2 regions of the Rhizobium sp. EC-SD404 genome follow, and region 1 is predicted to be linked to the other one. Evidence: riboswitches for the same ligand, from Rfam matches in the RefSeq annotation. Region 1 holds a riboswitch; the other holds the start of a gene.
What was found. A riboswitch is a leader RNA that binds a small molecule or an ion and turns the genes downstream of it on or off. The one in region 1 is predicted to bind thiamine pyrophosphate.

Region 1 (3,640 bases):
CGTGGGACGTCGTCGGTTTACGGGAGGCGATATCGATGGCGATGTCACGCGCCCGCTCCGCGACACCGAGATAGACAGCGTAGATCAAGGGAAATGCGACGGTCGCGATGATCTGGAACACCGGATGCCACCGACCCGCCGGGCGCTTGAAGGCTATCGCGGCATCGGCCACGAAAAGCCCGTCAACCACGACATCATGCGACCCCGTACCCCGCATGCCGAGCGCGCGCCAAGTCGGCTCGATCTTGACCTCGGCCGCCTTCATCGGGATGCCGAAATGGATCACCGACGACGTTCCATCGCCCTCGTCGACGAGCGCTCCCGACATCAGGATATCGCCTGCGGGCGCTGCGGAGGTGAAGACCTTGCGCGCCTTGATGCGATAGCCGCCTTCGACGCGCTCTGCCGTCCCGGATCCGCCGATCCAGTCCGACCCGCCGCTTGAAAGCAGGATGATGTGTTCGCTTGCCACGCGGCGCAGAAGCGGTTCCACGGCCGCGACCTGTTGATGGCGCCACCGCCAGGAGGGAACCGCCACTTGATGCGTGTGCATAGAGAAAGCGAGTGCCGTCGAGCTGCAGCCATGGGCGAGCGCGCGCAGCATCTCAGCCAACTGCTCGACATTTGCTCCACCTCCGCCGAACTCGGCCGGCACGCCGGCCTCGACAAGACCGACTTCTTTGAGAAGAGCAACATTCTCCGCGACGAATGCATCCTGTTCGTCAGAGTCTTCGGCGCGCTTCTTCAGCTCCGGAATCAGTGTCTTGGCGATTTCCAGCGGATCCCTGCCTGCGCTTCGAAAGCGTGATGCTTCGGTGTCCTGAACAGCCAGTGCCATGATCATTCTCCCTCGATTGCGTTGATCGTGGCGTGATGGTCGGCCTGCACGAGCTCGAAATCCAGTTCAGGAACTGTACTGGGCTTTTCGTATCGCAGGTCTCGTGAACGCGGTATGATCCGCGCTGGGCGACGGGGCTATGGCGAGGGCCAGCCCATGACGGAGCATGCCGGTTACGGACAATTCTGCCCGGTTGCGATGGCAGCCGAAATCCTCTGTTCACGATGGACAGTGCTGATCGTGCGCGAGCTGATTTGCGGGACAACGCGCTTCAACGATCTCCGGCGCGGGGTACCGCGCATGTCGCCAGCGCTTCTCTCGAAACGGTTGAAGGAACTGGAGCAAGCCGGCGTTATCGAAGCCGTTCGACGCAACGACGGAACTGTCGTCGAGTATCAACTCACGCGCTCGGGCCGTGACCTGGAACCCTTGGTGATGGGCTTGGGCATGTGGGGTCAGCGCTGGGTGGAGTCCCGGCTTTCGCTCAAGAACCTCGATCCGTCGCTGCTGATGTGGGACATGCGCCGGCACCTCAATCCAAAGCCGCTTCCGCCGCGCCGGTGTACGATTCAATTTCTGTATCCCGAACTACCGACAAATCGCCAGAGCTGGTGGCTGGTCGTCGATCGCGGCCAAGTCGATCTCTGCAATTTCGATCCGGGCTTCGATCTCGACCTGTTGGTGACCGGAGATCTGCGCAGCATGACGGCGGTCTGGATGGGACTTGCCCAGATCCGCGGCGAGATCGACGCGGGGAGGCTCGCCGTCGATGGTGATCCGACCATCGCAAACGCCATGCAGCAATGGCTTGGCTTAAGCCCTTTTGCACCCCACGAACGGCAGGTCGCCTGACGGCAGCCGGAAATTTCTTCGCAAAACAAATGGGTCTTGCACCGACCAGAAGAGCACGATAGCTTTCGCTCATTCGACAGGGGTGCTCCGTATTGCCGGGGCTGAGATGCGAGGCGCATGAAGCCTCCGGACCCTTTAGCTGATCTGGTTAATGCCAGCGGAGCGAGGCGACGACATGTTTTCCGGTGCACAGATTTCCCTTTATCCGATGTCCGACGATTTCGTGCGGATCATCCTCGATGCGGTTCAGGCACTCGATCCTTATCGGGACCGGTTTCGCATCGAAACCGATGACGTGTCGACGCTGATCGTCGGTCCGCCGGAGGATTTGTTCCCCGCCATGCGCGACGTTTTCGTGCGTGCGGCGCAATCCGGCGTCCACTGCGTGTTTTCGGCAACCGTCTCGCGCGGCTGCCCCGGTGAGCCGGACGATCCGATCTGCACGCCGATCTCGGGTGCAGGCAACGCGTTGCCGCTGGCAGAGCGGATCGAGGCAGCCTGTGCGCATGTGGCCGATGCGCCCGTGACCGGACAGCATGTCGCGGCCCAGTTTTCGCTCTATCCGCTCGGCGAAGGGCACCACATGGACGAGATCTATGGGTGCATCGATTTCCTGAAATCGTCGGGCGTGTTCGACCGTTCGAAGAACTTCTGCACTAAGCTCGGGGGCGATGCCGGCGCGGTGTTCGCAACGCTCTCGGAAGCCTTCCTGCGTTTCGGCGATGCGCGCGGCCATGTGGCGCTCGACATCACCGTTTCGGCCAACAGTCCGAGCAAGCGCGCCTGAGGGCGCGGCGCTAACCCATTCTCCCGTTTCATATTTCCTTCAAGAGGCCTGTCATGCACAGCAACAGCTGGACCCTGCGCGAAATCCTGATCGTCGCCTTTCTCGGAGCCGTTTTCGGCGTCCTTTACCTGGCCTGGGTTCAGGTCTGGCTCATCACGCAGGCGATCTTCGGGCCGGTGACGATGGATGTCGTCATGGGCTTCTGGTTCATCGTCTCGATCATCGCCGCGTCCATCATCCGCAAGCCGGGTGCGGCGCTTCTGTCGGAAGTTCTCGCGGCGGTGGTCCAGGTGCTGCTCGGGAGTCCGGCGGGCCTGCTGCTGATCGTCACCGGCCTGGTCCAGGGAGCCGGTGCGGAAGCCGTCTTCGCGGCCACGCGATGGAAGAACTACCGCTTGCCCGTGCTCATGGCGGCAGGCGTGGGCGCGGCAGTCGCTTCCTTCATCTACACGTGGATCCGCTTCGACTATGGCGCGCTCGCACCCGGCCTGCTGATCGCAATGTTCGCTCTCAGATGCCTGAGTGGCGCTCTGCTCGGCGGCCTTCTTGGCCATTGGGTGACGCAGGCGCTCTATCGCACGGGCGTGCTTTCCGGTCTCGGCATCGATCGCGACCGGCGGGTCGTCCATGGCTGAACAGCCTGCCGCGGTTCTCATCGACGGGGTCTCGGTCACCTATGCCGCGTCGGACACGGCGGCGGTCGGGCCGGTCGATCTCGTCATCCGTCCGGGCGAGCGCTGGCTTCTGCTTGGCGCGTCCGGATCCGGCAAGTCTTCGCTGCTCAATGCGCTGACCGGCCTCATCCCGCACTCGATCGCGTCGGAGCGAACCGGTGAGGTCAGGCTTCTTGGCGAAGATGTTGCGGCGCGCACTCCGGCGGGCTGGAGCAGTTCCGTCGCGCGGCTTTTCCAGAAGGCGGAGCAAACGCTGTGCGGCATGACGGTTGCCGATGAGGTCGCCTTCGCGCTTGAAAATCAGGGCCTGCCTGCCGACGAGATCGCTATGCGCGCGGAAGCGGCGATGCGCTCGATCGGCCTGCCGCAGGACTGGCTCGACAGACGCTCAAGCCACTTGTCAGGCGGCGAAAAACAGCTTGTCGCGATTGCTGCCATCATGGCGCAACAGGCGCCGATCATCGTTGCCGACGAGCCGACGGCGCATCT
Region 2 (3,640 bases), 910 kb from region 1:
AGGCGCACGAAGCCCGTATCCGGCGCCAGCCGTCCGGTCAGCATGTTCAAAAGTGTGGTCTTGCCAGCGCCGTTGGGGCCGACGAGGCCGATACGATCGCCGCGATGAACCCGCAGCGAGAAATTGTCCACGGCGCAATAGTCGCCGAAATGCTTCGAAATGCCCTCGGCTTCGATGACCAGCTTGCCCGACTGGTTGCCGTCGCTCGCCTGCGTCTCGACGCGTCCGGTCGGACCGCGATGGCTGCGGAACTCCTGCCGCATGGTATGCAGTTCGCCGAGCCGGCGGACGTTGCGCTTGCGCCTCGCCGTCACGCCGTAGCGCAACCAGTGCTCCTCGCGTTCGATCGCACGGCCGAGCTTGTGGAGGTTGCGCTCCTCCTCTTCCATCACCTGGTCGCGCCAGTCTTCGAAATGGGCGAAGCCACGGTCGAGCCTCCGGGTCGTGCCGCGATCGAGCCAGACGGTGGCGCGCGAAACCTTTTCCAGGAAGCGTCGGTCGTGCGAGATGGTGATGATCGCGCCGCGGAAACCGGAGAGCTCCGACTCCAACCACTCGATGGTGGGCAGGTCCAGATGGTTGGTCGGCTCATCGAGCAGAAGAAGATCGGGCGACGGCGCCAGAACGCGGGCAAGGGCCGCGCGCCGCGCTTCGCCGCCCGAGAGGCGGGAGGGTTCTTCTTCGCCGGTCAGGCCAAGATGCTCGAGGAGATAGGTTACGCGATGCGGGTCGTCGCCCGGAGCGAGCCCAGCCTCTGCATAGGAGCGCACGTCCGCGAAGTCGCCGAAATCCGGCGCCTGGAAGAGATAGCGGATCGTGGTCGAGGGGTGCCGGAAGACCTCGCCCGATTGCGGTTCGGCAAGACCGGCGGCGATCTTCATCAGGGTCGACTTGCCCGAACCGTTGCGCCCGACAAGGCAAATGCGGTCGCCTGGCTCGACCTGCAGCGCTGCACCGTCAAGCAGCGGTGTCCCGCCGAATGTCAGATGGATGTCGTCGAGCTTCAAGATAGGTGGTGATGCCAAAGGGTTAGGCTCCGGAAAAGTCGTTCGGGCGGGCAAGCAGCAGGGCAGGTCCGCCCGCGTGCCGGATGGTTACCGGCCCTTCCGCCACATTGGATATGGTGCGTGTCGTGCCGAATGTGCAGTCGAAATCGGTGAGAGGATAGCGCGCGCCCTCGATGGTCAGGCTCGCGATATCTGCAAAGGCCAGCAAGGAGAAGAGGCTGCCCTTCGGCAGATCGAAGGTCATCGGGGTACCGGTGAGGGGAAAACCCTCTTCCTCGCCCGATGTCAGCGTGATCTCGAAGCCTCGTTCCGCCAGCTTCACCGCCAGCGCCATGTGGGCAAAGGCGTGGTCCGTGCGCTCGCCGCCCAATGCACCGACGAGAATTATGCGCCGCGCTCCACTGTCGATCGCCGTTTCGATCGCGATCTCTCCATCGGTCGCATTCTTGGCCGGCGGGTATGGCTCGCGTCTGACATCCGGCCAGCTGTCGATCAGGTGAGCGTCGGCAGAATCGAAGTCGCCGACCCAGAGTTCGGGCTTCACGCGGAGTGCTGCTGCATGGCGCATGCCGCTGTCGGCTGCAATCACGCGGGTGCCCTCAACCTGCGATTTCAGGCGTTCCGTCACGGTCACTTCTCCGCTCAGGAGAACGGCGAAATGCGCATTTGCGTCTGTCGGGGTCGGTTCTGCCTGCATCGCCCGCTGCTCTAGCAGCTTTCACGCGCCTTGCCAGTGCCACCGGCCGCGATTACACATGGAGTTGCTCTAACGGGGTGTTGTCCGGAAACGGACGGCTGAGAGGCGCATGCCAACCCGAAGAACCTGATCCGGCTCATACCGGCGGAGGGATTAGACGCGTCAGAAAACGCCTATTCCCCTGAAAGCCATGAACAGAGGAGGCGTTGATGACGCTGAAGACATTCTTTCCCATGCTGCTCGCGGCCAGTTTCCTGGCTCCCATGTCGTCCGAGGCGCAGGAGGCGACGCGATCGCTCACCGTCTACACCTATGACAGTTTCGTTGCCGAATGGGGCCCGGGACCGCTGATCGAAGAGGCCTTCGAGGCGACATGCGACTGCGACCTGATCTGGGTCGGCGCGGCGGACGGCGTGGCGCTCCTCAACCGGTTGCGGCTGGAAGGCGACCGGGCGGAGGCCGGCGTCGTGCTCGGGCTCGACACCAACCTCGTCGCGGAAGCCAAGGAGACGGGCCTCTTTGCTGCCCATGAAATCGACACAAGCGCGATCGACGTCCCCGGCGGCTTCGAGGACGACGTCTTCGTGCCTTACGATTACGGGCATTTCGCCGTAGTCTACGACACCGAGGTGATCGACACGCCGCCGACAAGTTTGAAGGAACTGGTCGAAGGCGACCCGAACCAGAAGATCGTGATCCAGGATCCACGCACATCGACGCCGGGACTTGGCCTTCTGCTCTGGATCAAGTCGGTCTATGGCGATGATGCCGCATCCGCCTGGGCCGACCTCAAGGACCGCGTCCTGACGGTGGCGCCCGGCTGGTCGGAATCCTATGGCCTCTTCACCGATGGCGAAGCGCCGATGGTGCTTTCCTATACGACGTCGCCGGCCTACCACATGGTTTCGGAGGATACCGAGCGCTATCAGGCGGCGGCGTTCTCCGAGGGGCATTACCTGCAGATCGAAGTGGCAGGCGTTCTTGCCTCGGCGCCCGATATCGATCTTGCACGCGAATTCATGAGCTTCATGACTGGCGAAGGTTTCCAGGACGCCATCCCGACCTACAACTGGATGATGCCCGCAGGCCCGATAAGCGAAGAACTGCCCGAGGCTTTCTCGCGCCTGGTTCAACCGGAAGAAAGCCTGCTCTTTTCGCCGGAAGAAGTGGCCGCCAACCGTCGCGCATGGGTCGATGAGTGGCTGTCGGTGATGGCCGAATAACCAGAGAGCCGCCGCGATGCGCGCCTATCGGGCCGATCCTCTGGATATCGCTTTCGGCATCGCGGCGCTTGCCATCATCCTCGGCATCGTCGGGTTAGCCGTCGCCGGGCTGCTTGTGGCGGCAGGCGCCGACGCGTCGCGGTTCACGGCGTTCGATGCCTATACGATGCGTGTCGTTCGCTTCACGCTTTGGCAGGCCGGGCTTTCGACGCTGCTCTCGCTGGCCTTTGCCCTGCCGCTTGCACGGGCGCTGGCGCGGCGCCCGCATTTTGCGGGACGCGCCTGGATCTTGCGGCTCTTTGCCGTGCCGCTCGGCCTGCCGGCCATCGTCGCGGCGCTCGGCATCATCGCCATTTGGGGGCGCCAAGGCGTCGTTAACGACGCGTACCGCTGGCTCGGGGCGGAGCAGCCGATCTCCGTCTACGGTCTACCCGGCATCCTCATCGCCCACGTCTTCTTCAATATGCCGCTCGCAACGAGACTGCTGCTTGCAGCGCTGGAGCGCGCCCCGGCGGAGTATTGGCGCAATGCCGCCCAACTGGGGCTTTCCGCCGGCTCGGTTTTCAGATTGATCGAGTGGCCGGCCATGGCGCGGGTGATCCCGGGCATCGCCGGCCTCGTCTTCATGCTGTGCGCCACGAGCTTTACGCTGGTGCTTCTGCTTGGCGGCGGACCGGGAGCGACGACGATCGAGGTGGCGATCTATCAAGCGC

Region 2: it holds a riboswitch for thiamine pyrophosphate, as region 1 does, so the genes downstream of both, thiB (thiamine ABC transporter substrate binding subunit) here and GC125_RS08020 (YkoF family thiamine/hydroxymethylpyrimidine-binding protein) in region 1, are expected to answer to the same signal.

The regions. Positions count from the first base shown of each region.
Region 1 covers NZ_LR701459.1:1,486,145-1,489,784, forward strand. Annotated here, with positions in the region: gene GC125_RS08010 (acyl-CoA dehydrogenase family protein) at 1-838, opposite strand, end outside; gene GC125_RS08015 (winged helix-turn-helix transcriptional regulator) at 995-1,690, shown strand; TPP riboswitch at 1,759-1,873, shown strand; gene GC125_RS08020 (YkoF family thiamine/hydroxymethylpyrimidine-binding protein) at 1,866-2,477, shown strand; gene GC125_RS08025 (ECF transporter S component) at 2,531-3,112, shown strand; gene GC125_RS08030 (ABC transporter ATP-binding protein) at 3,105-3,640, shown strand, end outside.
Region 2 covers NZ_LR701459.1:573,690-577,329, forward strand. Annotated here, with positions in the region: gene GC125_RS03765 (ABC-F family ATP-binding cassette domain-containing protein) at 1-1,025, opposite strand, end outside; gene GC125_RS03770 (thiamine diphosphokinase) at 1,030-1,704, opposite strand; TPP riboswitch at 1,768-1,874, shown strand; gene thiB (thiamine ABC transporter substrate binding subunit) at 1,914-2,927, shown strand; gene thiP (thiamine/thiamine pyrophosphate ABC transporter permease) at 2,944-3,640, shown strand, end outside.